Regions from separate parts of the Paenarthrobacter ilicis genome, predicted to be linked through region 1. Evidence: predicted binding sites of a transcription regulator. Region 1 holds the regulator's gene; each other region holds the start of a gene.
What was found. The regulator LexA, encoded in region 1, represses DNA repair genes until DNA is damaged. The targets are predictions, from matches to a motif close to TCGAACANNTGTTCGA.

Region 1 (7,167 bases):
TGATGAGCAGCTGGACTGCCTCGATCAATTGCGCGACGCCACCCGGGCGGCCCTTTCGGACTCCAAAACCGACTCCTCGACGGCCGTCGACGGTGGCCGGCAACTGGCCCGGTCGCGGCTGATGCTCATCCTTGAACTGTGCGAGCGTATGCTCGCCGCCAAGGAAAACCGGGAAGTGGTGTGGTTTTCCCGGAACAGCACTTTCGACCCCCAGCAGGGGTACTCCCAGCCTGACGAGACCGCACCGGCATTGATCAACATCGCACCGCTCAGCGTGGCCGGAAGGCTGCGGGAAGGGCTCTTCGCCGACCATACGGTGGTACTGACGTCAGCGACGCTGGCCATCGGTTCGGCTTTTGAACCGGCAGCCGGGGGATTGGGGCTGATAGGGGACGGAGCTCCCAGCTGGACGGGGATCGACGTAGGTTCGCCCTTCGACTATCCCAAGCAGGGTGTGTTGTACGTGGCCAAGCATCTGCCCAAACCGTCGCGGGGAACCTCTCCTGAGGCCTTGGACGAGCTGGAAGACCTCATCCGGGCTTCCGGCGGGGGAGCATTGTGCTTGTTCTCCTCACGCCGTGCCGCGGAAGACGCCGCAGATGCGATGCGTCAGCGCCTGGATGTCAGCATTCTTTGCCAAGGCGAGTCCACCATGTCCGCGTTGGTGAAGCAGTTCGCGGATGAGCCCGACACTTGCCTTTTCGGCACGATGTCGCTGTGGCAGGGTGTTGATGTTCCCGGCGGCTCATGCCGGTTGGTGGTCATCGACCGCATACCGTTTCCCCGGCCCGATGACCCGCTGATGACTGCGCGGTCCCGCGCAGTAGCCCAGTCCGGCGGCAACGGCTTCATGGCTGTTTCCGCTACCCACGCTGCGATTCGCCTGGCTCAGGGAGCAGGCAGGCTTATCCGCTCCACCGGTGACAGGGGAGTGGTGGCGGTGCTCGACTCGCGACTTTCCACCGAGCGCTATGGAGCATTCCTGCGCGCTGCCCTGCCGCCCTTCTGGGCGACTGCAGACCGCACAGTGGTCAGAGGTGTCCTGGAACGGCTTGGCTCCGCTACAACGCCGTAGATGGCTTCCTGGTTGGGAATTTCGCCGGGACTGCCGGCCAGGATAGCTGAATCGGGTTTGCTAGAGCGACCGCAGAACTGAGACAACCTTGCCCATGATGGTGGCTTGGTCTCCCAGAATGGGCTCGTACTGCGTGTTTTGCGGCAGCAGCCACGTGTGGCCGTCACGCTGACGGAAGGTCTTGACGGTGGCTTCATCGTCCAACAGGGCCGCAACGATGTCGCCATTGATGGCATCGTTTTGGCGGCGCACCACTACCCAGTCGCCGTCGCAGATCGCGGCGTCGATCATCGAGTCGCCGGCAACCTTCAACATGAACAGCTCGCCGTGCCCCACGAGCTGGCGGGGCAGGGGAAGAACGTCCTCCACAGTCTGGTCCGCCAGGATCGGTCCGCCGGCGGCGATGCGGCCCACCAAGGGAACCATGGCGGTGTCGCTGGCGCTGGAAAGTTCCGTCACCGCAAGTCCGCCCGTGCTGCGCAGGGTGGCGGGACCTTCGACGCCGGGCACGGAACCCGCGTCCAGTGTCAGGGGCATCAGGACTTCCATGGCGCGGGGGCGCTTGGGATCCCTACGGAGGTATCCCAATTTCTCCAGCTGTGAGAGTTGGTGCGTGACACTGGACAGGCTGGCCAGCCCCACGGTGTCTCCGATTTCGCGCATGCTGGGCGGGTAGCCGTTGTCGTTCACCGACCTCTGGATGGTCTCCAGGATTTTCTTTTGCCGGACAGTCAGGCTTTTGGGGCTCTTCTGGGGCTGTTGGCTCCGCAGTGGTGCCGCGCCGCCTGTGGCTTTCGCTGCCATGTTCGCCAATGCCTTCCATTTCGCCCGCAAGGTACGTCCCTATGGGGAGAGTCCTAAAAATGTCAGACCCTCCTGGTCCACTGAAACAGTGCCTGTTTCTTCACTCAAACGTAGGGCAGGCGCAGGCGTTTATCAAACATTTGTTCTAGCGAGTCTCGACACCGTTCGTTGATAAGTGCTAAAAATGTCATAGCAAGGTTCGAACATGTGTTCTATAAATCTTCGCGAGGTACCGAAAATCGAACATCCGGTTCGAACATCCCATCCAGGGATCGGCGTCGCGGGGGAGGCACTAAGAATTGGCAGCCAGGCGGCGAAGTATCGGCGCCAGGCAATAGCTCAGAAGGGCTCAGCTCATGTCCGTCGTCACCAACCTCAATGATTACCGCGCCTCCAAGGCATCCCCGCGGCTCCGCCTGACCCGTCGTGGTCGGATGGTCTTCTTCGGCATTCCCGCCATGCTGTTGGCAGCTGCTCTCCTGAGCCTCGCCGGATTCATCACCTCTCCGGCGAAGGCCTCCGACTCGCAGTCGCAGCTCAGGCCACCCGTTGCCGTCACCGTCACCGTGCAGCAGGGGCAGTCGCTGTGGGGAATTGCCGGGGCCGCTGCGCCGGAGCGTGACCCCCGCGACGTCATCGCGGAAATCATTCAACTGAACGACCTCCGGGGTGGCCGGATCCAGCCCGGCCAGCAACTGTTTGTACCAGCAGCCTAGGAGGACGGGCGGATTCGGGTGGGCGCCGGCGTCACAGTTAGTCTGGAGTCCCACCCTCCGCTTAAACTGTCGTGGTGAGTGACCAGCTTGAGCGACTTGACCAACTACCCCTCCGGACCAACCTGCGCGGTCTGAGCCCCTATGGTGCGCCGCAGCTGGATGTTCCCGTCCTGCTCAACGTGAACGAAAACACCCATGGGGTTCCCCAGGATGTACAGGCCGCCATTACCAAGGCCGTTGCCGCCGCAGCGACGGGGCTGAACCGCTATCCCGACCGCGAGTTCACGGAGTTGCGGCAAGCCCTGGCTGAATACCTGGGGCACGGACTCGGCCCGGATCAGATCTGGGCCGCCAACGGCTCCAACGAGGTTCTCCAACAAATCCTGCAGGCCTTCGGCGGGCCCGGACGCAAGGCCTTGGGTTTCCCGCCCACGTATTCCATGTACCCCTTGCTGGCCAGTGGCACCGACACCGAGTATGTGCGGGGAGTCCGGGCGGATGACTATGGGCTGGACGCCGAATCGGCGGCCGCCCAGGTCCGTGAGACGGGCGCCAATATCGTCTTCCTCTGCTCACCGAACAATCCCACCGGGACCGGCTTGGGCCTTGATGTAGTCGAGGCCGTCTACGCGGCCGGTGAGGACAACCAGGCAATCGTGATCGTGGATGAGGCCTACCACGAGTTCGCGCACGACAATACGCCCAGTGCCCTGACACTGTTGCCCGGCCGCCAGCGCCTGATCGTCTCACGCACCATGAGCAAAGCCTTTGCTTTGGCCGGGGCCCGGCTGGGATACATGGCCGCAGCCCCCGAAGTGACCGATGCCATCCGGCTGGTCCGTCTGCCTTACCACCTGTCAGCTGTCACCCAGGCCACCGCGTTGGCGGCGCTGAACCACCGCGAAGCCCTGATGGCGGACGTCGAGGACATCAAAGTGCAGCGGGACCGGATAGTCACCGAACTGCTGCGCATGGGGCTCAAGCCGGCGGCGTCGGACTCCAACTACGTCTTCTTCGGGGGCCTGGACAACCCGCACGCCGTGTGGCAGGGACTGCTTGACGCCGGTGTGTTGATCCGCGACGTCGGTATCCCGGGACACCTTCGCGTCACCGCCGGTACCGAGCGGGAAACCACGGCCTTCCTGGAAGCCCTTGAGGCGCTCCTGGACGGGCCGGCATCCGCGCACGCCTAAACTTGTTTGTAGACCCCATCCACCTTCCGTGTATAAGGACATCCCAATGAGCGAAACCGGCGCTGCGCCGTCCGCTGCCCGCACCGCGCGCATGGAGCGCACCACCAGTGAATCTTCGGTCCTGGTGGAGATCAACCTGGATGGCACCGGTGTCTCCGACATCAGCACTTCGGTACCCTTCTACGACCATATGCTGACGGCATTGTGCAAGCACTCCTTGATCGACATGACTGTCAAGGCAACCGGCGACACCCACATTGACGCGCACCATACGGTGGAAGACGTCGCGATTACTTTCGGCGAAGTTCTCCGCACAGCATTGGGCAACAAGGCGGGTATCCGACGATTCGGCGAAGCGACGGTTCCGTTGGATGAAGCCCTCGCCCATGCTGTCGTGGATGTGTCCGGGCGGCCGTACCTGGTGCACGGCGGAGAGCCGGCCGGCCAGGAATACCACCTCATCGGAGGCCACTTCACAGGTTCGCTGACGCGGCACGTCTTTGAGGCCATCACGCTGCACGCGGGCATCTGCCTGCACATGAACGTCTTGGCCGGCCGGGATCCGCACCACATTGTGGAAGCGCAGTTCAAGGCTTTCGCCCGTGCCCTGCGGGCTGCCGTCGAATCGGATCCCCGTGTGGAAGGCATTCCGTCCACCAAGGGTGCGCTGTGAGCGGCCAGATCCTCAAGGATGGAGCCATCACGGATGGTGCGGCGTTATTGAAGCCGGAGTCCCCGGAAGGCAAGCCGACTGTCACAGTGTTGGATTACGGTTCCGGAAACGTCCGCTCCGCCGTCCGTGCGTTGGAGCGCGCGGGTGCCCATGTGGTGCTGAGTTCCAAGCGTGAGGACGTGCTGAACGCCGACGGCCTGGTGGTTCCCGGTGTGGGCGCCTTCGAGACTGTCATGAAGGAACTCAAAGCCGTGGACGGCATCCGGATGATCGGACGCCGGGTAGCCGGCGGTCGCCCGGTGCTGGCCATCTGCGTAGGACTTCAGGTCCTCTTTGAAGCAGGCGTCGAACACGGCACGGAATCCGAGGGCATGGCCGAGTGGCCCGGCAAGGTAGAGCTGCTTCCGGCTCCCGTGGTTCCGCACATGGGCTGGAACACCGTGGACGTTGCGGAGGGTTCCATCCTTTTTGAGGGAGTCGAACAAGAGCGTTTCTACTTTGTTCACTCCTACGGCGTGCAGGACTGGAATTTCGATGTGGTGCAGCCCCGCATGACTCCTCCGAAGGTTACGTGGTCCGAGCACGGTGCCCGCTTCATTGCCGCCGTCGAGAACGGTCCTCTGTGCGCCACGCAGTTCCACCCGGAGAAGTCCGGGGATGCCGGAGCCCGGCTGCTGCATAACTGGGTGGACAGCCTCCGGAAGCCCGGCTCCGCGACGCCGGTACCCGGGAGCGGTGCTGCCTGAATGTGGTCTGTCATCCTCATGGGACTTGCCGGAATCCTGGTGGGCGGGGGAATCTCCTTCCACCAGCAAAAGAAGCCCCGCTGGGTTTCCATCTCTTTTTACGTGCTTGCAGGAATGTCCCTGCTGGCCGCCTACCTCCTGACGCTGCCAGGCAACTGACTGCGTCCCCTCGACTCCAAGGACCCACATGAGCAACCCTGACCAGTCCATCCTGGAACTTCTGCCGGCGGTAGACATTGTTGACGGCCAGGCCGTCCGTTTGCTGCAAGGCGAAGCGGGCTCGGAAACCAGTTACGGGACGCCGCTTGAGGCTGCCTTGAATTGGCAGGATGCCGGCGCCGAGTGGGTGCATATGGTTGACCTTGACGCAGCTTTCGGCCGCGGAAACAATGCGGAGCTCATCTCCGAGGTGGTATCGCAGCTGAACGTCAAGGTGGAACTGTCCGGTGGCCTGCGGGATGACGAGTCCCTGGAGCGCGCCCTGGAGTTGGGTGTCGCCCGGGTGAACCTGGGTACTGCTGCGCTGGAGAACCCCGAGTGGACCAAGCGGGCGATCGACCGCTTTGGCGACAAGATCGCCGTCGGCCTCGATGTCAGGGGCACTACCCTTGCCGGCCGCGGATGGACCAAAGAGGGTGGCGATCTGTGGGATGTTCTCTCCCGGTTGGAAGACGCCGGTTGCTCCCGTTACGTGGTCACTGACGTGACCAAGGACGGAACTCTTCAGGGCCCCAACGTGGAACTCCTGCGCCAGATGGTGGAAAAGACGGGTAAGCCCGTTGTGGCGTCCGGCGGAATTTCCAGCTTGGAGGACCTCCGTGTCCTCCGGGAGCTTGTGCCGCTGGGCGTTGAAGGAGCCATTGTTGGCAAGGCGCTGTACGCAGGTGCCTTCACGCTTCCCGAAGCGTTGGACGTCGCCGGTCGCCGCTGATGGGTGAGGACCAAGCCCACCGGCGTGAATTGCCCGGACACATAGCCGCAGCATTGGCCGGCGCCGGTGGAGCAGCTGACTCTGCCGGCCAGCCGTGGGCCGGTCGCAGCCTGACTGGCGATGACGCCAAAATCCACAATTTTGAGGACGACGACGGCACTGCGGATGCAGGCTACCTCGCCGCGATCGCTGCCTTGCAGGCCGGGACAGGCTCGGAGGCCGAAGTTGTTGCTTCGCTGGCCACGGCCCGGGTTTTCGTGCCCGTAGTAGCCCAACTGGCTGAGGAAGCGGAGGGTGCGCACGGCCTGCACGCCGACAAGCAGGCGGATATGGCGCTTGTCACCCTGAAGGCCCCCGACGGACGTACGGCGATGCCAGTGTTCACGTCAGCGGCCACGCTGGAGGCATGGCACAGCGGGGCCCGTCCGGTTGCTGTATATGCGGCGCGTGCTGCCCTCTCGGCAGTGTCCGAGGATGCGCAGCTGCTGGTGCTGGATCCGGGTTCGGCCTTCACCTTTGTGGTCAGACGGCCTGCCATGTGGGCGCTGGCCCAGCAGCAGGACTGGACGCCGTCTTACCTGAATGATCAACTGGAGTCTGATCTCGCAGGCGCGGCCCGGGAGTTCCCGGCTGTCCGTGCTGTGGAAACCCGTCCGGGAGCCGGTGTCAGGTCGCTGACGGCGGACGGTCGAAGTGTTTCCGGTGGTGGCCCTGGCCCTGAACTGCAGGTGGTGCTCCACCTGGAAGATGGGCTTGATGCGGCTGGTGTGCAGTCCCTGGTGGGTAGTTTGCACCAGGCGTGGGCGCAACTGGAGTCATTCGCCGAAAGCGTCGACTCTGTCGAGATTAAATTGCAACGTGCGGCACAGGGACCTGGCCGGCACTGACGGCGGTACCGGTTTCCCCGGGGCTGCCCTGGGGAAACAAGAGGATTCAGCACGTGAATTTTGCTCTCTACAAGGAGATGCTGTCCATCCGTCCGGTGCGGCGGTTGTTGGTGGTGGGCATGATCGCCCGTATCCCGCACTC
Region 2 (7,167 bases), 710 kb from region 1:
CCGCCACCGAAGATGAGCCGATGCCTGGCCCGGACGAATGCAAACCCTGGGACGGCGCCACAGTCTGGCCCGGGGGCTACATCCGTTCCCTCGAAATGAGGCTGGCCGAGGGCCACCGGCCGGGTTCCGGACGAGTGTGGATCCGCACGTCCCATCCACTCACCGACCGCGAAGACAGCACCGACCTTGCCCGGCTGATGGGGCTGGTGGACACGGCCAACGGTATTGCGGCAAGGGTTCCTCCCGGTGAGGACAGCTACATCTTTCCCAACGTTGACCTGCAGATCCACATGTACAGGCAGCCGTCCGGCGAATGGCTGGGCTTGGACAACAAGGTGTCCTTCGGTTCGGATGGCATTGGCTTGACCTCCACCGTTCTTCACGATGTGGACGGCCCCTTCGGGCGGGCCGAACAGATCCTGACATTGAGGAAAAGCTGATGTCCGGTGGCTCGGGCCTCACGGTTTACCGCCAGCCCGAGTCGCTGGGGGCAGCTGAGGATCTCGATTTCGCGTTGGAACTCCTTCGGCGCGCACGCAGCGGCCGGCAGGGCGCCTGCCTGCGGTTGTATCGGCCCAGGCCGACTGTTGCTTTTGGCCAACGGGACGCCAACCTGTCCGGCTTTGCAGCGGCAGAAGCCGCCTGCCGGGAGCTCGGATTTGAACCCTTGGTTCGGAAGGCAGGGGGGCGTGCCGCGGCCTACCATGAGGGCTCCCTCATCATCGATCACATCGAGCCGCATCCCGATGCCATCGTCCGGGCCAAGGCACGCTTTTCCGAGTTCGGCGAGCTCCTTGCCGGTGCCCTCAGGACCATTGGTGTCCACGCTGCGGTAGGGGAGATCCCCGGAGAGTACTGCCCGGGCGAGTTCAGCGTCCACGGCGAGGATCCCGATTTCCCGGCTCACAGGGTCAAACTGATCGGTACAGCCCAGCGCGTGGTCTCAGGAGGCTGGCTTTTCAGCTCGGTAATTGTGGTGGAAAACTCAACTCCCATCAGGGAGGTCCTGACTGCCAGTTACTCCGCGCTGGGCCTTGAATGGGACCCGGCCACTGCAGGTTCAGTGAGTGACCTTGTTCCCCACCTGGATGTGGGGGCCGTGGAAGAAGCCGTGATTGATGCGTACCGCGGGTACGCGGATGTGGTGGAAGGCAACTTCAAGGACCTGTTGACTGGCGCATCCTGATCCTTGCCAGTGCTTACAGATGCGGCGGATACCTGTTCCCGGTATCCGCCGCATTTTTGTCCCTCAGGGCGCTGTTTAGTGCCCGCGTGCAATCCATTCGTCCAAGTGCGGTTTTTCTCCACCCACAGTGGTGGAGTCACCGTGGCCCGTCCGGACGATCGTCTCTTCCGGCAGCGTCAGGATGCGGGTCCGGATGGACTCGATGATGGTGGGGAAGTCGCTGTAGGAGCGGCCTGTTGCGCCCGGACCACCATTGAACAAGGTGTCTCCGCTGAAGAGGGTCCCTTCGCTGGGCAGGTGGAACGAGACGGACCCGGGTGAATGCCCCGGCGTGTGGAGGGCCTCCACAGTAGTTCCGGCAACGGTGAACTTCTCGCCGTCGGTTATTGCTGCATCCGGTTCAGCCTCGGGGAAGACGGCGTTCCACAGCATCCAGTCGTCCCGGTGAAGGTGAACGGGGGCTTTGACGGCGTCCGCGAAGGCCTTGGCTGAACTGATGTGATCGTCGTGGCCGTGTGTCAGGAGAATGGCCTTGACGTTGCGGCCTGCCACGGCTTCTTCGATGGCTGGCGGGTTGTGGGCAGGGTCGATGACTATGCAGTCGGTGTCATCGCCAATGATCCATACATTGTTGTCGACATCCCACGTTCCTCCGTCCAGGGAGAAAGTCCCGGATGTCACCACGTGGTCTATCCGCAGGCCGTTCCGGGTGCTCACAGTTCAACCACCGATCGCAGCACTGAGCCGTGGTGCATCTTGTCGAAGGCCTCTTCCACTTGGTCAATGGTGATCCGCTCCGTCACGAAGGCATCCAGGTCCAGCTTTCCCTGCTTGTACAGGTCCACCAGCATGGGGAAGTCGCGGGATGGGAGGCAGTCGCCGTACCAGGACGACTTGAGGGAACCGCCACGACCGAAGACGTCCAGCAGGGGAAGTTCCAGCGTCATTTCCGGTGTGGGTACACCCACCAGAACAACGGTGCCTGCGAGGTCACGCGCGTAGAAGGCCTGCTTGTAGGTTTCAGGACGTCCGACGGCGTCGATCACCACGTCAGCGCCGAAACCGTTGGTGAGGGCGCGGATTTCCTCCACGGGATCACCGGCGGAGGAATCGACGGTGTGCGTGGCGCCCAGGTCCTTGGCCCTTTCCAGCTTCTTCGCGTCGATGTCCACGGCAATGATGGTGGTGGCTCCTGCGAGCGCAGCGCCTGCAATGGCGGCAACGCCAACTCCACCACAGCCGATGACGGCAACGGAGTCGCCGCGCTTGACGCCACCGGTGTTGATGGCGGCGCCCAGTCCGGCCATGACGCCGCAGCCGAGCAGGCCGACGGCGGCGGGATCGGCGTCGGGGTCAACTTTGGTGCACTGTCCCGCGGCCACGAGTGTTTTTTCGATGAAGGCGCCGATTCCCAGTGCCGGGGAAAGCTCGGTGCCGTCCTCCAGCGTCATTTTCTGGGTGGCATTGTGGGTGTTGAAGCAGTATTGCGCCTGTCCGCGCTTGCAGGCCCGGCAGTTGCCGCACACTGCGCGCCAGTTCAGTACAACGCGGTCTCCGGGTGCCACGTCAGTGACGTCAGGGCCTACGGCGCTGACGACGCCCGTGGCCTCGTGGCCCAGCAGGAACGGGAAATCGTCGCTGATTCCGCCGAGCTTGTAGTGGAGATCAGTGTGGCAGACGCCGCTGGTGAGGATGTCCACCAGGGCTTCGCCCGGACCGGGCTCAGGAACGAGGACGGTTTCGAGGGTTGCGGGTGCGCCTTTGGATCGGACGACGACGCCTTTGACTGCGTGGACCATGGATGTGTTCCCTTCGTGACGGTTGTTTGGGCCGTTAAACACGGCAGGGCCTGCTACGGACTTCCAATCTGTCTATCACAGGTGTGTGACAGGGGACGGATGTTCCGGGCGGGCCCGCGTATATGTCGGTGACCTACGCTGCCAACCGGCTTTCAACCTCGGATGCCGAGGGATTGGTGGCTGCTGTGCCGTCGGGGAAGAGCACTGTGGGTACGGTGCGGTTTCCGCCGTTAAGCTGCTCCACGAGTTCGGCGGTGCCTTCCACCTCTTCGATATTGATTTCCGTGTACCCGATGCCCTTGGCATCAAGTTGCTTCTTCAATCGGTTGCAGTAGCCGCACCAGGTGGTTGAGAACATGGTGATGGTGCCGGAGTCGGGAGTGAAGTCCACAGAGCTCTCCTCAGGGTTGGGTCGCTTGCGCGGGGATGTTTCAATGCTGTCAACGGTAACGTGCCGGCAGATATTTCCTGGCTTGCGGTTGTTTCCGCTGAGCAGGGTTCCGCGCAGGGCTGTTCCGCTGGTGGCTTTGGGCTGGAAAGGGCAGACTGTTCGCATGTGCGGACGTTATGTGATGGCCAGGGCGGTGGGGGACTTGCTCGCTGAGTTCGATGCTGAGCTTGAAAACGAGATCCTAGTGGGGAAGTCATGGAACGTGGCCCCTACTGACGCTGTTCCGATTGTGCTGGAGCGCCTTGTTGAGGACGACACCAAGAGGCAACTTCACCTCGCCAAATGGGGTCTGGTTCCTTCATGGGCGAAGGATGCCAAGGCCGGCGCCCGGTTGATCAACGCCCGGAGCGAAACGGTCCTTGAAAAGCCGTCTTTCAGGAAAGCTGCCATCTCCCGGCGTTGCGCTGTTCCGGCTGACGGCTATTACGAGTGGAAAAAGGGCGATGGAAAGTCCAAGCAACCTTATTATGTCCACCCCGGAGACGGACATGGCCTGGTTTTTGCCGGTTTGTACGAGTGGTGGAAAGACCCGGCGGCTGCCAGTGACGATCCCGGCCGCTGGTTGCTGTCCATGTCCATTCTGACGGCGGACACCCCTACGGCAGAATCAGCCGGCACCCGACGCAGCGCTTCGGTCTTTGATGAGCTGACATCCCTGCATGATCGCGTCCCATTGCCCATGAATGCCGAGACCATGCAGGCTTGGCTGGATCCCCGCGAGAAGGATGCTGAAGGTCTGGTGGAGTTGGTCCGGTCCAGGGCCCATGAGACAGCCGCTGATTGGACGCTGGACCCAGTGGGCTCAGCCGTAGGGAACGTGCGGAACAACTCTCCCGAACTCATCGAACCTGTGGAGGGGCTCTTCTAGCCTCACAGCACCCTCCAAGTACTACAGGGCTTCGTGAACGGGAACCCCGGCCTGGAAGTCCCGGCCGTCGGCTTCACTGAAGGCGGTCATGACGTGGCCTTTGCTGAGCCCATGGATGGCTGAGAGGGGGAAATTGCCAGTAATGACGTTCCCCGAATGCTGCACTCCCTTGAGGTCGTAGTTCTCCTCGGCGCTGAGGGCATGGTTGAACGAATAGAAGGAAATCGCTTCACCGTTCATGAACTCAATGCCCAGCCTGCGCTGTGATGAGTAGTCTTCGCTGGCTGCCACCAGGCCAACAACGTACGCCCCGGAACCCGGGATGTTGCCGTCGATTTCAAAGTGCGCAACGAGCTGATCGTCCGCTGCGGAGATGTTGACCTTCTTCAAAAGTGCGTCATGGGTGCTCATGGCACAATCCTGCTCTGTGGCCCACCTGCCGTCCACCCCTTGACTTTCATCACTGAAGGATCAGGCCGGCGTCGGCTGGAACTTCGAAGTAGGTTTTGCCCCTGCCTCGGCGTAAACTGAATTTATTCGAACATACTTTCGAATGTATCCGGCTCGGTGTGATTGAGGTGTGAAATGGGGCTGTTCAGCGAGTCCGTCGGAGTGACCAGCGCGGAATCAGGCCAGCCGCACGAAGTCCAATGGAAAGGCACGCGCTACACAGTCATCAATGAACCCATCCGTTGGTACGAACGACGCCAATGGTGGATAGAAGAACACCGCGCCCCCATTGGCTCAGGCGCAGGAATGGTGGACCACGAAATCTGGCGGGTCCAGCTTCAACCGGTCCCCACCGACCCCAACCCCAGCGAATCCATCACCCTGGACCTGGTCCGGCACGTCAGCAGCGGCCGATGGCGGCTCCTCCGAATCCACGACGCCGCACCAGCACGCGCCGTCGAACCCGACGAAGCAGCGTGAACCGTTGAGCTTCACCCATCTGCACGTCTCAACAGCTTTCAGCGCCCACTACGGCGTTTCCTGGCCGGAGGAACTCGCCGGTTCAGCTGCAGCGGACGGCGCAACAGCGCTCGCCTGCACGGACCGTGACGGACTCTACGGAACCGTCAAACACATCAAAGCCTGCATGGACGCCGGTATAGACCCCATCGTGGGCGTGGACCTTGCGGTCTTTGACGACGACGGCGACCACCGCACCCAAGTGTCGGGCCGCGTCGTCGTTCTCGCCCACGGCAACACCAACGGAGCAGGCTACAAAGCACTCTGCCGCCTCATCTCCGACGCCCACGCCCGCACCTCCGGCAAAGCAGGGGGAGCAATACCAGTTGCTGTAACAAGGGGTGAGCTCGCCTCACGAACCTTGGATCCCCTCACCCTGAAACCGGTACTCACGGTCCTGATCGGCCCTGACTCGGACGTGGGACACGCAATGGGCGGCCATAAGTACCTCAGGCCAAGAACATTGTTCAAACAATGGATAGACGCCATGCCCCCAGGAACCATCGTGGCCGAAACCGTTTCCCACCTCAGCGCCCCCGGAGAACCACTGAGCACCCCGCACTCCGTGCGCATGCTGAAACTAGCCTTGGAATACAACATCCCGGCAATCCTCACCAACGCAGTCCGCTACTGCGCACAAGACGGAGCCGCAACTGCAGACGTTTTGGACTCGGCAAGAACACTCAAATCGCTGCCGGAACTCTTCAATGCCCCCAGCCTCCAACCCACAGGGCAGGGCTGGCTGAAAACAAAGCACCAGATGATCCAGCTGGGCAAAGAAATCATGAACGCCGCTGGCTTGGGAAAGAACGAGCTCAACAAACTCCTCGCCAATACCGAAGCGCTCGCCGATAAATGCCGTATCAACCCGGCTGTGGACATGGGATGGAAAAAGCCGGTGGTCCCGGAGGCATCCATCATCGGCATCGAGGGTGACCCCATGGAGGAATTGACCCAGCGCTGCGCTGCGGGGATCTACCGGAGGTTCCCGGGAATCCACGGCAGGGCAGAGGAGCAGCTAAGGTCCCGGCTGGACCATGAATTGGGCATCATCGGAAATCTTGGTTTTGGTTCCTACTTCCTGACCGTTGCCGAGGTGTCAAAAATGATCCTTGACATGGGGGTTCGTGTGGCTGCGCGTGGCTCGGGAGCTTCCAGCTTGGTCAACTACCTGATCGATATCAGCCAGGTGGATCCCATCCGCCACGACCTGATTTTCGAACGTTTCCTTTCCGGACGGCGGTCCACCCTCCCTGACATAGACATCGATGTTGAAAGCGCGGAGAGGCACAACGTCTACCGGAAGATTTTCGACCGTTTCGGAGCCGAGCGGGTCACCCTGATGAGCATGCAGAACGGGTACCGGGCACGCGGCGCAGTCCGGGATGCCGGTATGGCGTTGGGAATGGATGAAGGCGAAGTCAGTGACATTGCCAAGCAGCTGTGGCGGTTTTCTGCCAGGAAGTTTCGGGAAGCCTTGGTGGAGAAACCCGAGCTGAAGGAATTCGCAGGCCGGGTTGAGCGGGAGGCAGCTGACCAGAACCAGCAGTTGGATCTCCTGGTGGATCTCACCGAGAGGTTGGACCGCCTGCCCAGGCATATCTCGATGCACCCCTGTGGTGTGATCCTGGGTGACACCACCCTCCGCGACAGGACGCCGGTCCAGCCAAGCGGTTTGGGGCTGCCCATGAGCCAATTTGATAAGCACGACATGGACCCTATGGGCATGTTGAAACTTGATGTCCTGGGGGTCAGGATGCAAAGCGCCATGGCCTTTGCTGTCAGGGAGGTCATCAGGTTGCACCCTTCCAAGGAGGAAGTGGTGGCAGCGGGCAAGCATCCCGTGGGCTCTGACGGAAACGGGCCGGACTATATTGCGTCGGACGGAAGAATC
Region 3 (7,167 bases), 2.3 Mb from region 1:
ACGTCCTGGCTGGTCAGCGAGGTGTGGACAGCCTTTCCGGCACCGATCCCGCCCGAGTCCAGCTCCCGGACGCGGGCACGCAAGTCCCCGAGCAAGGGAATCACCGGGTTGCCGCCGCCCTGGGCGCGTTCGGCAATTGAGGCGGCATCGTACTGCTCGATCGAGGCGGCTTCGGCCACCACAGCGGCTGACCCTGCCGGAGCAAGCCCGGCATCCTCGAGCACAGCTGCCCACGCAGCTTCGACGTCGAGGATTGCCGTGATCACGGCACGGTCGCCCGTCAGCGCCGCCACAGCGGGCGACGCCGACACGGGGCTCAGGAGGCCGAAGTCGCCGTCGGTCATGCCGGGTTTTCCGTATTGAGGTCCAGCGATCCGTCCTGCTGGAAATCCAGGAACACGGTCTCGTCGCCGCCCTGCAGGCGGATGTCCCAGGTGAGGCCACCGTCGGGATCGCGGCGTGCGATCAGGGTCTTGCGCCGTTCGGGATCCAGGGAGCTCAGCAAAGGATCGTTGGCCAGCGCTTCCTCGTTTTCCGGCAGGTACACACGGGTGAAGAGGCGGTTCATGAGGCCGCGGGCAAACACAGCCACGGAGATGAACGCTGCAGCGCCGGGAGCCGTGGGGCCGGGGTTGACCGTGGTGAACGTGTACACGCCCGAGTTGCCCACGGAGCCGCGGCCCCAGCCGGTGAACGTGTAGCCGTCGCGGACCAGGGAGCCGGTGCGCTGGACGATCTTGCCCTCGGAGTCCGGCTGCCAGATTTCCAGGATGGCGTCCGGGATGGCATTGCCCCCGCCGTCATACACGGTGCCCTGGAGGCGGATGCTGCCGGGGCTGCCCGGCGCCAGGAGTTCGTTGTCCTTATTGAAAGGGAGGGCGTAGCCGTAGAAAGGGCCTACGGTCTGACCCGGTGTGGGTGCCAGCTTGCTCATGCGCTTTACTCCTCGTCCCCGGCGTCGCCGTATGCTTCGTTTTCGGTCCAGGTCCGCTTGGAACCGGTCAGGATGATGTCCCATTTGTAGCCGAGGGCCCATTCCGGACTGGTCAGCTCGTGGTCGTACTGTGCCACCAGGCGGTCGCGGGCATCCTGGTCCACGATCGACTGGTAGATGGGGTCCAGCGGGAAGAGCTGGTCGCCCGGGAAGTACATCTGGGTGACGATTCGCTGGGTGAACTCCGAGCCGAACATGGAGAAGTGGATGTGGGCCGGGCGCCAGGCGTTCAGGTGGTTCTTCCACGGGTACGCGCCGGGCTTGATGGTGGTGAAGCTGTACGAGCCGTCGTCGCCGGTGATGCAACGCCCGACGCCGGTGAAGTTCGGGTCCAGCGGTGCGGGGTGCTGGTCGCGCTTGTGGATGTAGCGGCCGGAGGCATTGGCCTGCCAGATCTCCACGAGCTGTCCCGCTACGGGGCGGCCATCGCCATCAAGGACGCGGCCAGCGACGATGATGCGCTCTCCCTGCGGTTCGCCGTTGTGCTGGATGGTCAGGTCCGATTCCAGTGCGTGGACATCCTGGTGACCGAAGGCGGGCGAGTAGAGCTCGATGGTCTCCGGGTCCGCGTGGTGCAGGCTCTTGGTGGGGTGGCGGAGGATGCTGCTGCGGTATGGCGCATAGTCCAGGCGCGGCATGGTTTCCGGGCCTTTGCCATTCTTCAGGGCCTCGGCGTAGCGGTCCCCGATGCCCTTGATCTCAGCACTGAGATCGGCCTGGGTTTCCACTTTCTTGGAATCGTGCGCAGCGTGTGGCTCAGCGGCGGGCACGAGCTCCTCGGATTCGAGCGCTGGTGCTGTCTGTTCTTGCGGCACGGCCGGCTCCTTTCGGTTGATGGATTCTGGTTCTGTTGCTCAGGGGCTGTGTGGGCCTAGGTGCTGTGAGGCAGGGCCCGGTGGAGCGAGTCGTATTGGACGGCGTGGCGCACCGGGGCGTTGGGCGCCCCGTAGCCGTCGTAGTTGCCGCGGCGCTCCACCATTTCGAAGAACACACTGCCCACAGTGGCCGTGTAAAAGTGGAGGAATTCGCCGTTGGCGTCCCGGTCATACAGGAGGTTGAGCTCCTTGAGGGTGGCCAGGAATCCGGGTTCAAGATCGAACCGGGCGTCTAGGTCCTCGTAGTAGTTGGCCGGAATCTGGAGGAACTCGAGGCCACGCCCATGGGCCGACCGGGCCGTTGCCACGAGGTCGTCCACGGCGAACGCGATGTGTTCCTGGTACGTTTTTCGGGCGCTTTGCGCTTGCTGGGCCGGAGCCAGGTTCAGCACGAGCCTGACCGCCTTGTTGCTGGTCTGCATCACCTGCGAGCGCACCAGTCCGTTGGGGCTGGGGACCTCCGCGAACGGCTGGGGTTCCAAGGCCAAAGCACTGGTGTAGAAGAGGACGGCTTCGTCAAAGTGCTGCCACGGCTGGGCCAGATTCACGTGGTCAATGACTGCGTTCTGTGCGCTGGAGGGGTGTTCCAGCCCCTCGCCGAACTCGTGCGTCCACGCGGCCGTCCCGTCCGGGCTTCCCTGGCACAGGAAGATCTCGGTGGAATCCGGCGCTGAGATGCCTTGGAAGACTTCCTCGTCAGCCTGGACCTTGCGGGCAACCACTGGCGCCTTGAGTTGCTGGGCGCGGGCGGAGGCAATCACTGGAGAGTCGACGTCGAACCCCAACGCGGCGATAGCCGGTTCCGAGTGCGAGGCCGCTTGTTCGTTGATGATCACGCGGGCCTGGCCCATGGTCCAGAGCTGGACGTCCTTGGTGCGGTGGCGGCCTTCGAAACCGAAGCCGAGCTGGCCGAGGAGCTTCTCCAGCTGCGCGGTGTTGTCCGCCTTGACCTCGGCGAAGTTGAAGCCGGCGGGCTCGTTCACCTTGGGCAGCGTGGCCAGTTCCATGGGATAACGACGGCGGGACGCACTGCCGTTGCCGGCTGCAGATTCGGTGGAGGCGCTGGCCAGCCATTTGGCGCTCTGCTCCTCCAGCCAGATGAGGGAGCGCATGGCATCCACGGCGGTCCGCTCGGTGTCCGACTGGCGGAAAACATCGTTGAAGACCTCGAGCGAGACCGGCCCCGTGTACCCGGCGCGGACCACGTGGCCCATGAACTTGGCCAGCTCGAACTGACCTTCCCCGGGGAACACCCGGTAGTGGCGGCTCCAGGACAGCACGTCCATGGAGAGCTTGGGGGCGTCGGCCACCTGGACGAAGAAGATCTTCTCAGCGTTGATGTCCTCGATGGGCGCGGTGTTCCAGTCGCGGGACAGGATGTGGAAGGAGTCCAGGCAGGTGCCGAGGTTGGGGTGGTCCACCATGTCCACCAGGCGGTAGGCGTGCTCGTAGTCGTTGACGTACTTGCCCCACGCCAGGGCTTCGTAGGCCACCTTGACTCCGTGTGCCCCGGCCAACTCTGCCAATTCCGCGAGCTGGGAGGCGCGGAGTTCGTCGTCGTCGATGGTTGCCGTGGCTACGTTGGAGCAGACCAGGATGGTGTCCATGCCCAGGCGAGCCATGAGCTTGAACTTGGCCTCGGCGCGCTTGAGGTTGGCCTTCAGCAATTCCGGCGTGACACCGTCGAAATCCCGGAACGGCTGGTAAAGGTCCAGGCCCAAGCCGAGGTCGGCGGCCATTTTCCGGACCTCTTCCGGGCTGTGGGGGGACGTGACGAGGTCCTGTTCGAAGATCTCGATGCCATCGAAGCCCGCAATCGCGCAGGCCTGCATCTTCTCCTTCAGCGTGCCGGACAGGCAGACCGTTGCGATTCCGGTACGCATCAGTTGGCCACCTTTGCCAGGAGAGCCTCTTCTTCGGCGGCGATCAGTTCTAGGAAGTGTGCCCGCATGCGATCGCGGTCCGCCTCGCGTCCAGTGATGAGCTGGAAGGCGTCGGCCGCCTGCCCAACTGCCATCCGACCGCCGTCGAGGACGTCGCATCCCTTGGCCCGCGCCTCGCGGACCAATTGCGTTTCGATGGGGCGGTACACGATGTCCGCCACCCAATGCCGCGGCTCCACGAGGCCCATGTCCAAGGGGAGCCCGGGGTGGGCCGCCATGCCGATGGGGGTGCAATGCACCAATCCGTCGGTGAGGGGCATGATCTCGGGCAGCTCGTTGATGCTCCGCGGCGTAACGGTGGCTTCGGGGAAAAGCCCCCCGAGCTCGGCCGCACGTTCCGCGGCACGGGCGGGATCCATGTCCACCAGGTCCAGCGTGCTGACGCCGGCTTTGAGGAGTGCGTAGGCGACGGCGGAACCGGCACCGCCTGCACCCAACTGGACCACGCGATCCAGTCGCGCCTCGGGGAGGCCATCGGCGAGCGCCGAGCCGAAGCCGGAGAAGTCCGTGTTGTGGCCGATGAACCGACCGTCCTGGATCAGGACCGTATTGACGGCGCCCAGGCGCGCGGCGTCGTCGGAAATTTCATCAAGGTGCCCAAGCACCAACTGCTTGCACGGGTGCGTGATGTTCAGGCCGTTGAAGCCCATGCGCTGCGCTGCAGTGAGGAGATCCCCGACGGCGGTGGCCGGCAATGCGAGTTCCAGCAGGTCGATGGGGCGGTACAGCAAGCGAAGGCCCTGCACGTCGGCTTCGCGCTCATGCATGGGCGGCGTGAGCGAGGGCATGACGCCTTCGCCTACGAGGCCCACCAGAACGGACTCGGCTCGGTTGCTCATCCTCAAGCTCCTTTTACTGTTCACCGCGGGGGCGCTGTGAGGCAGCCAAGCCGGGTGTAGACATTAGATTACTACAGGTGTTCATATTCCGCACGCATGTTCTTATCGCGAACAAATGACAAAGATGGCGAGTGGGCTCGTGCGTTGCGGGGCCCGCTCTACACGCTTTCGGGCGGGCTTGGCGCTCAGAGCGGGCCTCACAGCGGAGGGTCAGCGCTGGGGAAGGCGGGCTGCCAACTCGGCCGCCGCCTCCTGAAGAGTGGGGACGTGCGCAATGAGTTCCTCCATGGTCATACGGAAGACCGGAACCGCCGTGGCCACGGAAGCAAAGGCATGCCCTTGCGAGTTCAGGACCGGGACGGCCACGGCCCGCATGCCGATCTCGTTCTCCTCGTCCATCACCGCATAGCCCTGCCGGCGGACCTGCTCGATTTCCGCACGGAACGCGTCGCGGTCGGTAATGGAGTGCTCCGTGAGGGGATCCAGGGGCAACTCCTCCAGCAAGCGCTTGCGTTCAATCTCCTCCTCAAAAGCAACAATCGCCTTGCCCACGGACGTTGTGTGCAGCGCCCCCAAGTGTCCGGGATCGCTGGTGACGCGGAAACTCCTGGGGCCATCCACCTTGTTGACCGTCAGGTGGTGGTTTCCGTCCCGCACGGACAAGATGGTGGCCTCATGGGTCCGCTCGGTGACGCGCTGGAGAACCGGCAAGGCCGTGGCGGCGAATCCGTGGTGATTGGATACGCGCTGGCCCAGCTGGAAAACCCGCAGGCCCAGGTGGTAGCGGCGCCCATCCGGCTCGTAGTCAACGAACCCATCCCGGGTGAGGGATCCCAGCAGCCGATAGGTGGTGCTGAAGGGCAGGCCCGCACTCCTGGCCAGATCCGCGGCACTGGCTCCGCGGGGCTCATCCCCCAGGACAACCAACAGGCCCAGGGCTTTGCCGACCATGTCGGTTTTTGTGTCGTCTTTCACACTCATGACTCGATGCTCTCACATGGTGAGAGCTATTTCTAGATCGTGGTGAAACCTATTGACAAGTGACCGCACTCACAGTCACTATTGCTGTATTGCACAAGTAGCTCTCACCATGTGGTTACTTGCGGAGGATCTGGCCACACCGGGCTTCGTCTTCCCACTGAAGCCAGATCCGCGACATCGTCGTCACAGAAGGAACTCTTTCCATGAGCCAAACATTGCCGTCAGCGACGCCAGGCACTGAAACCACCACGGGTACCCCCAAGAAAGCCGCCTTGGCCTCTTTCCTGGGGAGCGCCGTCGAGTACTACGACTTCTTCATCTTCGGCTCGGCCGCAGCCCTGATCTTCCCCCACGTGTTCTTCCCGGATGCGGACGCCAACGCAGCCATCATGTCCTTTGCGACCTTCGGCTTCGCGTATATCGCCCGCCCCGTGGGCGCTGTCATCCTGGGCCACTTCGGTGACAGGATCGGCCGCCAAAAGGTCCTCATGTTCACCTTGGTCCTCATGGGTGCCGCCACCTTCGTGATCGGCTGCCTCCCGGACTTCAAGACCATCGGCTGGTGGGCTCCCGTCCTGCTGGTCCTGGCACGTCTTTGCCAGGGTCTCTCGGCCGCCGGTGAGCAGGCCGGCGCCTCCTCCATGACGTTGGAGCACGCCCCGGACAACCGGCGCTCGTTCTTCACCTCGTGGACGTTGACTGGCACGCAGGGTGGCCAAATCCTTGCAGCACTCGTCTTCATTCCCGTGGTGGCGCTGCCGGATGACATCAAGTACGGCATCGGCTGGCGCATCCCGTTCTGGCTGAGCGCCGTGGTTGTTATGGTGGCCTTCTTCATTCGCCGCACCCTGCACGAGCCGCCGGCATTCGCCGAAGCCAAGAAGAACAACCAGATCTCCAAGCTTCCCGTTGCCGACCTACTGCGCCTGCACTGGCGCGACGTTCTTCGCGTTGTCTGCTGCGCCTTCATCGCAGCAGTCAGCACGGTGTTCGGAACCCTGGCCATCAAGTACGCCCAGGACGTTGCCCACGTGAACAGCACCATCACCTTGTGGCTTGTGGTGGCGGCAAACGTGGTGGCCCTGGGAAGTCAGCCCCTGTTTGGCATGCTGGCTGACAAGATCGGCAGGAAGCCGGTATTCATCTACGGAGCCATCGCCAGCGCGATCATGACCCCGGTGTTCCTGCTGACCCTCGAATCCGGCAATGTACCGCTGATGTTCCTGGTCTCCATCGTGTTCTTCTCCTTCGGCTACGCTGCCGCCAACGCCGTCTGGCCGTCCTTCTACGGTGAAATGTTCAGCACTAAAGTCCGCTTCTCCGGCCTGGCCATCGGTACCCAGCTCGGGTTCCTCATGGCCGGTTTCGCCCCGGCAATCGTCACCGCGCTTGGTGGCACCAAGCCCGGAGGATGGGTGCAGATCTCCATTTTCACGGCAATCATCTGCGCGATCGCTGCCATCTCTGCCCTGACCGCCCGCGAATCGGCCAAGGTCCCGACTGCTGAACTCGGCCTCCGCAAGGAAAACCTGCAC
Region 4 (7,167 bases), 230 kb from region 1:
GACGCCTCATTCTGGGCCTGGCTGTGGGCGGGGCCTCAACGGTGGTTCCGGTGTTCCTGGCCGAGCTCGCCCCGTACGAAATCCGCGGATCCCTGGCGGGCCGGAACGAACTGATGATCGTGATCGGCCAGCTGGCCGCCTTCATCGTCAACGCCATCATTGGCAACATCTGGGGTGAATTCGGTGGAGTGTGGCGCGTCATGCTGGCCGTGGCCGCACTGCCGGCCATCGCCTTGTTCTTCGGCATGCTGCGGATGCCCGAATCCCCCCGATGGCTGATCTCCAAGGGCCGCTGGGAGGAAGCGCTCACGGTCCTCAAGACCATCCGCTCGGTGGAGCGGGCCGAGGCTGAAATGGCCGACGTCAAGCAGCTCGCCGATGAGGAGCGTGCCTCCAAAGCCACGTCCTGGGCGGCGCTGAAGGACAAGTGGATCCTCCGCATCATCCTGGTGGGCATCGGATTGGGCGTGGCTCAACAGCTGACCGGCATCAACTCGATCATGTACTACGGCCAGTCAGTGCTGGTGGAAGCCGGTTTTGACTCGAATGCTGCCCTGATCGCCAACATTGCCCCCGGCGTCATTGCAGTTGTTGGTGGCGTTATTGCCCTCTCGCTGATGCAGCGCATCAACCGCCGCACCACACTGCTGGTGGGCTTCACCCTGACAACGGTGTGCCACTTCCTCATCGGCATCGCCTCCGTGGTCCTGCCCGTGGGGAACGAGGCCCGACCGTTCGTGATCCTCTTCCTGGTGGTGGCCTTCGTCGGTTCCATGCAGACGTTCCTCAACATCGCCGTCTGGGTCATGTTGTCCGAGATCTTCCCGCTGCATGTCCGCGGCTTCGCTATTGGCCTTTCGGTCTTCTGCCTGTGGATCGCCAACGCTCTGCTGGGCCTGTTCTTCCCCACCCTGGTTGCCGGAGTGGGCATCACGGGCACGTTCTTCCTCTTCGGAGGAGTAGGGATCCTGGCCTTGATCTTCATCTACACGCAGGTTCCCGAAACGCGTGGGCGCACCCTGGAAGCCTTGGAGGAAGATGTCACCACCGGCGCCATCTACACCGTGCACCGCAAGGATGCCCACTAGGGTTCACCAAGTCTTGGTTGCCGATCTGTCGTGGGGACAGGTCGGCAACCTTGGTTTAACGCGTGGTTTACGTCAGGGCTGTTGGGTGCCAGTGCAGTTGGGTATCAGTGCAGTTGGGTGTCAGGGGCAGTGGTCCGCCAGGAGTGGAACGGGATCGTCAACCCGCTCCGGGTGGGTGCGCACACCAGCGGCCCCGCGAAAGCCGTCAGCCCTTCAGCCAGGGGCGCCACTCGAACCAGTTGCAGGGACTCCCCGCTCAGGCCGGCCCGGACTGTCACAGCATCGCCCGACCGGCTGACGCGAACCACCACTCGCCGCCCGGCCCAGTCCGGCACCGGTGCCAGCGACCAATCGGACACGCCATCGGTCACCACGGCGCCCACTTGCGCCGCTCCGTCCGCAAACTCCACACCTGCCTTGATCCAGTGCTCGCCGCCGACACGGATAAACACTCCGGCTTGGTCAAACTGCGCAGAGAAGTCTGCCGTGAATTCCACCTCTACTGCGCTGTCCTGGGGGAGCGGAGCCAGCAGCGCATGCTCTGAGGCGTGGATGAAACCATAAGAAGTGATGCGCCAGGCATCGCTGCCCTCCACCGCCGTCACCAGCAGTTCACCGTCACGCTCGACGACGGATGCCGGTTGGTTGGTCCAGTCACCTTCAGTCCAGGGCACGGTTTCAGTCAAGGGCGCGGTGCTCATGGGTGCAGACTCCTTTTGATGGGCGGTCACTTTATGAGGGGCCATGGTGGCTTCCCTCACGGTACCCGTTATCCACAAGGGGCAGGAATCCGGGGCTATCTTGTCGGGGCCCGGAGGTACAGTGGAGTTATTCGAACATATCTTCGAATTCACGGCGCGCCTGTCCGGAAAACCTGGGCGCGTCTGCTAGACGCTGCTGCACCAGGAGGACCATGTCGAAGCCAGCACTCATGCGGCACATGCCGGAGATTGCCCACGTGGACATCAACTGCTTTTACGCCTCTGCCGAGCGGGCCTTCAATCCCGCGCTGGAGGGCAGGCCCCTGATTGTGCTCTCCAACAATGATGGCTGTGCGGTCACCAGGTCCCCAGAGGCCAAGAAACTCGGCATCGGGCTCGGGGACCCCTGGTTCAAGTTGGCACCCAGGGCCAAAGAGTGGGGTTTGATCGCTTTGTCCAGCAACTACGAACTCTATGGGGACATCAGTTCCCGGGTCATGGAGCTGCTGGGGCGCTACTCGGCCTGGCAGGAGGTGTACTCCATTGACGAGGCGTTCCTGGGCGTCAAGGGCTCCCCGGAGGATCTCCTTGCCCTGGGCCGCACCATCAAGGACGCGTGTTACCGGCACGTTGGAGTTCCTGTCTGCGTGGGCATCGCCCGCACCAAGACCTTGGCCAAGCTGGCCAACAAGTGGGCCAAGCACAACCCTGCCTTCAACGGCGTGTGCCGGTGGGACTCGGTGCCACTTGCCCAGCGCGAGGCCCTGATGGAGCGATTGTCCGTGGTGGAGATATGGGGCGTCGCCACGCGGCTCACCAAAAGGTTGAACGCCATCGGCATCTTTTCCATCATGGATCTGGTGCGCGCCGATCCCGTGGCACTCCGTGACAAGTTCTCCATCGTCATGATGCGCACCGTCCTGGAGTTGCAGGGAACGGCCTGCATCCCCATGGAAGAAGAGCGCATAGGGCGGGACCAACTGATCTTCTCCCGCTCTTTCTCCACGCCCATCACCACCTCGGCGGGAGTGCGCCAAGTCCTCAGCGTCTACGGGCAGATGGCCAGCGCGCGGCTGGCCAAACACCACCTCCAGGCAAAATTACTGACCGCATTCGCGCAGACCTCCGTCTACAACCCCCATGACAAGTCCTTCCCCGCAGTCAACGTTGCCCTTCCCATGCCAACATCTGACCCCGTGCTGCTGACCAAAGCCGCACATGCGTTGCTGCCTAAAATCGTGGAGGGTGTCCGGTACGCCAAAGCCGGGATCATGGTGACGGACCTTCGTCCTACCGGAAACCAAAGGCCGTTGGAGATCTTCGAGAACCGTCATGAGGAACGGGGGATCGGTCCACTGCTGGAAGACGTGAGCATGCGGTATGGTCGGGGCTCCATCGGGCTGGGGCACGCAGGCATCAAAGGCGGCCCGGACTGGTCCATGAAGCGCGCCAGGCTCAGCCCGAGGTACACCACGCACTGGGATGAGCTCCCGCTGGTGAAGGCGGCCTAGGGTGGCCGCCCCACCAGCGGTTTCAGGCCCTCAGGCGGTAGCCGCGCTTCACCACGGTCTCAACAAGCTTGCCATCGGGCAGGGAGGACCTCAGCCGGCTGACCGTCATGTCCAAGGCGTGGACGGATCCGCGCAGGTCCAGCAAGTCAGAGAGCGCTTCGCGGGAGAGGACCGCTCCACCCGCACCCAGCAGAGCACGCAGGAGCAGCAGGGGTGCTGGAGCCAGATCCACTACTTCGCCATTGATCCGCAGGCACCGTCCGCGCAGCTCGATCGTGGCATTCCTGGTCTCCAGGCGCCGGACATGGTTCAGGGACAGGTGCTCGGTGACCAACCGGATGAGTGCGCCCATGCGGTACCGGTCCGGAATCAATGGCGACAGGCCGGCGTCCACCAACGGTTGGGCGGTCACCGGACCCACCACGGCAACTGTTACCGGTCCTTTGAGGGCTTCTATGAGCTGGCGGTACAGACCCATCTCATGCGCAGTACTCCACATCGCGTCAACGGCGGGAGCGCTGGTGAACGTCAGGACATCGAGGTTTCCGCTGCAGACGGCCTCGATCAGCCGCGGCAGTTTGTCCTCGCCGTCGGGTTTGACCCAGCGGTACGGCGTCACGGTCAGGACTCTGGCGCCGGACATGCGCAGCCGCTCCAACTGCCGTACGTCGGTGTACCCGTGGAGTTGGACAGCCACGGTTTTCCCGCGGACGCCCTCCACCAGCAGCATGTCCACCAGCGTCGCCGTGGTTTCGTCGCTGCTGATTCCGACGTCGGCCAAGCCGGCAGCGCGGACCGCGCCGCGGGCTTTGGGTCCCCGGACGAACATCCGGCAGGCGGACAGTGTTTCCAGCAGCTGCTCGCCAATGCCGAAGGAGTCGGCAGCCTCACACCAGCGGCGCATGCCGTAAGCGGTGGTGGCGATGCAGATGTCCGGCTTGGCCTCGATAATCGTCCTGGTGTCCTCGATCAGCACCATGTCCTCCTGGACAGGAGCGATCTTCAGCGCAGGAGCGTGCAGAACGCTTGCCCCGCGGCGTTCCAAAGCTTCAATGAGGTCGCGGGACCGGCGGTGGGACGTGACACCGATCCGGAATCCGTCCAGGGGGGAATCAGGGGATTCGGTGGGTTCCGGGGCAGGGCTTGTTCCCGGGACTTCGAGGGCGCGTGCAACAGTCATGGGTATCTACCTTCAGGCTTCAAGGAGCGAAGCTGCAAGTCGGTCCAGCTCGGCGGAGGCTTCGGCATGGTTCCGGTTGGCCTCAGCCACCCTCACAACCTCGCCGATCACCAGCACTGCCGGGTTGGTGCAGCCGATGGCTGCTGTTTCGATGGTGCCCAAATCTGCAATCGTGGTGCGCTGGCCGGGACGGTAGCCGCGTTCCACCACAGCCATGGGCATGTCCTTGGCCATGCCCGCCCGACGCAGGCCGGCCGCCATCTGTGGCAACGTACCAATGCCCATCAGGACCACGATTGTCCCGCCCAGACGGGCCAGGTGGGTGTGTTCCCGCTCAGTCAGGGGAGCATGTCCGGACACCACTGTGAACATGTGGCTCACCTCGCGGTGCGTTACCGGGATGCCAGCCGCGGCGGGAACAGAGATGGCGCTGGTGACACCGGAAATCACCCGGACGGGGATGCTGGCCGCGACGCAGGCCGCCACTTCCTCCCCGCCGCGTCCAAACACGTAAGGATCTCCGCCCTTGAGCCGGACCACGTTCAGGCCGGACAGTGCGGCCTCCACCATGAGCTTCTCAATGTCGCGCTGTGTCACCTTGTGCAGGCCGGGTTGCTTGCCCACATCCACCAACTCCGCAGAGGTCAGTCCGGCGAGCTCCTGGTAGGGAGCCAGGCGGTCGTAAAACACGACGTCGGCGTCCCGCAAGGCGTTCACCGCACCAACGGTGAGCAGATCCAGGGCTCCGGGACCGCCTCCCACCAGCGTTACGTGGCCTTCCGCTCCGGCTGCCGGTTCGGTGGCAACAGGAATCCCGTCCTTGAGGCAGCGTTCCACCAACGGACCCCAGCCTGTGCCGCCGTCGTCGATCACCGCCACCAGGAAGGGACGTTCAGGCATGCTGTCGGCCCCTGTTCCGGCCCCGGCAGTGGCCCCGGGTTCGGTCAGGTGGATGACGGTGGCTCCGGCGGACCGGTAGCGGCGGACTGCCTGGCGGGCGGCTTTTTCGGATCCTGCCACCAGTACTTCGCGGCCGGTGAGATCAATGGTGAGCTGCATGGGTTCCCCTTGTTATTCGCTGCGTACCGGGATGGTGGAGGCGATCAGCACGCCACCCTTTTCTTCGTTGGTGGCGGGCCGGATCTGGCCGCGCTCCGGTACGAAGGAGATGGACTCGTCTTTCTGGTCCGGGGCGTTCACGAAAGAACGGAAACGGCGCAGGCGCTCAGGATCCTTCAGGGTTTCAGCCCATTCATCCTGGTACGTGTCAATGTGCTTGGCCATGGCGGCTTCCAGCTCCTCGGCGATGCCCAAGGAGTCGCGTACCACCACGTCCTCTACGTGCTTGATGTCGCCGTCGAGCTCTTCCTGCCAGCGCGCGGTGCGCTGGAGGCGGTCGGCCGTGCGGATGTAGTACATCAGGTAGCGGTCGATGTACTTCAGGAGGGTTTCATCGTCCAGGTCCTTGGCGAGCAGTTGTGCGTGGGCCGGGGTGGCGCCACCGTTTCCGCCCACATACAGGTTCCATCCGTCAGCGGTGGCGATGACGCCAACATCCTTGCCGCGGGCTTCGGCGCATTCCCTGGCGCAACCGGAAACACCCATCTTCAGCTTGTGCGGGCTGCGAAGTCCGCGGTACCGCAGCTCCAGGGCGATGGCCATCTGCACGGAGTCCTGCACTCCAAAACGGCACCATGTGGAGCCGACGCACGACTTCACGGTCCGCAGGCTCTTTCCGTAGGCCTGGCCGGATTCGAACCCGGCGTCCACCAGTTCCTTCCAGATGTCCGGCAGCTGCTCAAGGCGGGCTCCGAACATATCGATCCGCTGCCCGCCAGTGATCTTGGTGTAGAGGTTGTACTTCTCGGCAACTGCGGCGATCACACCCAGGCCCTTCGGGGTGATTTCACCACCGGCAATCCGGGGAACAACGGAGTAGGTTCCGTCTTTCTGCATGTTCGCCAGCGCGCGGTCGTTGGTGTCCTGGAGAGCACCACGTCCTGCATCCAGAACGTAGGCGGAGTGCTGGCTGGCCAGGATGGAGGCAATGGTCGGCTTGCAAATATCGCAACCGGCGCCGGTACCGTACTTGGCCATGATGTCCTCAAAGGACGTCAGCTCCAGAACCCGGATGGCGTCGAAGAGTTCCTGCCGGGAGAGGCTGATGTGCTCGCACAGGGCCTTGGATACTTCGATGCCGGACTTGGTGAGTTCACCCTCCAGCAGCTTCTTCAGCATGGGTACGCAGGAACCGCACTGTGTGCCGGCACGGGTGCAGCCCTTCAGCTCGCCCAGTTCCTGCACAGGAGCGCTGCCCTCGCATGCGCCGCAGCCATTGATGGTGTCGCGGATGGTGCCGGCGGATACGTTGTTGCAGGAACACAGGATTGCATCATCGGGGAGTTCCGTCTCCGGAGCCTCGCCGCCACCGGCAGCCGTCAGGTAGGCGCCGGGCTCTGCCGGAAGCTCGCGGCCAAGCAACGGACGCAGGCTCATGTACGGGGAGGCATCGCCCACGAAGATGCCACCCAACAGGGTCTTGGCATCGTCAGTGGTCACAATCTTCTGGTAGACGCCACGGGCAGGGTCGGCATACACAATTTCCAAGGCATGCTCGGTCCGGGCGAACGCGTCACCGAAGCTGGCTACATCAACGCCGGACAATTTCAGCTTGGTGGCCGTGTCAA

Region 2: JOE60_RS10115 (DUF6504 family protein) is a predicted target of LexA. The motif match lies at 4,842-4,857, and genes of this name have one in related genera.
Region 3: JOE60_RS17630 (shikimate dehydrogenase) is a predicted target of LexA. The motif match lies at 4,740-4,755, and genes of this name have one in related genera.
Region 4: JOE60_RS06005 (Y-family DNA polymerase) is a predicted target of LexA. The motif match lies at 1,921-1,936, and genes of this name have one in related genera.

The regions. Positions count from the first base shown of each region.
Region 1 is NZ_JAFBCD010000001.1:1,521,036-1,528,202, forward strand. Features, by position in the region: gene JOE60_RS06995 (ATP-dependent DNA helicase) at 1-1,075, shown strand, start outside; gene lexA (transcriptional repressor LexA) at 1,136-1,879, opposite strand; gene JOE60_RS07005 (LysM peptidoglycan-binding domain-containing protein) at 2,236-2,595, shown strand; gene JOE60_RS07010 (histidinol-phosphate transaminase) at 2,670-3,788, shown strand; gene hisB (imidazoleglycerol-phosphate dehydratase HisB) at 3,835-4,461, shown strand; gene hisH (imidazole glycerol phosphate synthase subunit HisH) at 4,458-5,207, shown strand; gene JOE60_RS07025 (hypothetical protein) at 5,208-5,366, shown strand; gene priA (bifunctional 1-(5-phosphoribosyl)-5-((5-phosphoribosylamino)methylideneamino)imidazole-4-carboxamide isomerase/phosphoribosylanthranilate isomerase PriA) at 5,395-6,138, shown strand; gene JOE60_RS07035 (SseB family protein) at 6,138-7,025, shown strand; gene JOE60_RS07040 (MFS transporter) at 7,079-7,167, shown strand, end outside.
Region 2 is NZ_JAFBCD010000001.1:2,227,921-2,235,087, reverse strand. Features, by position in the region: gene JOE60_RS10150 (thioesterase family protein) at 1-440, shown strand, start outside; gene JOE60_RS10145 (lipoate--protein ligase family protein) at 440-1,186, shown strand; gene JOE60_RS10140 (MBL fold metallo-hydrolase) at 1,262-1,903, opposite strand; gene JOE60_RS10135 (S-(hydroxymethyl)mycothiol dehydrogenase) at 1,900-2,985, opposite strand; gene JOE60_RS10130 (mycoredoxin) at 3,119-3,376, opposite strand; gene JOE60_RS10125 (SOS response-associated peptidase) at 3,558-4,304, shown strand; gene JOE60_RS10120 (hypothetical protein) at 4,326-4,715, opposite strand; gene JOE60_RS10115 (DUF6504 family protein) at 4,890-5,234, shown strand; gene JOE60_RS10110 (DNA polymerase III subunit alpha) at 5,239-7,167, shown strand, end outside.
Region 3 is NZ_JAFBCD010000001.1:3,843,841-3,851,007, forward strand. Features, by position in the region: gene JOE60_RS17610 (lyase family protein) at 1-344, opposite strand, end outside; gene pcaG (protocatechuate 3,4-dioxygenase subunit alpha) at 341-934, opposite strand; gene pcaH (protocatechuate 3,4-dioxygenase subunit beta) at 940-1,809, opposite strand; gene JOE60_RS17625 (bifunctional sugar phosphate isomerase/epimerase/4-hydroxyphenylpyruvate dioxygenase family protein) at 1,866-3,752, opposite strand; gene JOE60_RS17630 (shikimate dehydrogenase) at 3,752-4,651, opposite strand; gene JOE60_RS17635 (IclR family transcriptional regulator) at 4,862-5,632, opposite strand; gene JOE60_RS17640 (MFS transporter) at 5,836-7,167, shown strand, end outside.
Region 4 is NZ_JAFBCD010000001.1:1,288,218-1,295,384, forward strand. Features, by position in the region: gene JOE60_RS05995 (sugar porter family MFS transporter) at 1-1,088, shown strand, start outside; gene JOE60_RS06000 (DUF1349 domain-containing protein) at 1,193-1,789, opposite strand; gene JOE60_RS06005 (Y-family DNA polymerase) at 2,002-3,300, shown strand; gene JOE60_RS06010 (uroporphyrinogen-III synthase) at 3,323-4,480, opposite strand; gene cobA (uroporphyrinogen-III C-methyltransferase) at 4,493-5,539, opposite strand; gene nirB (nitrite reductase large subunit NirB) at 5,552-7,167, opposite strand, start outside.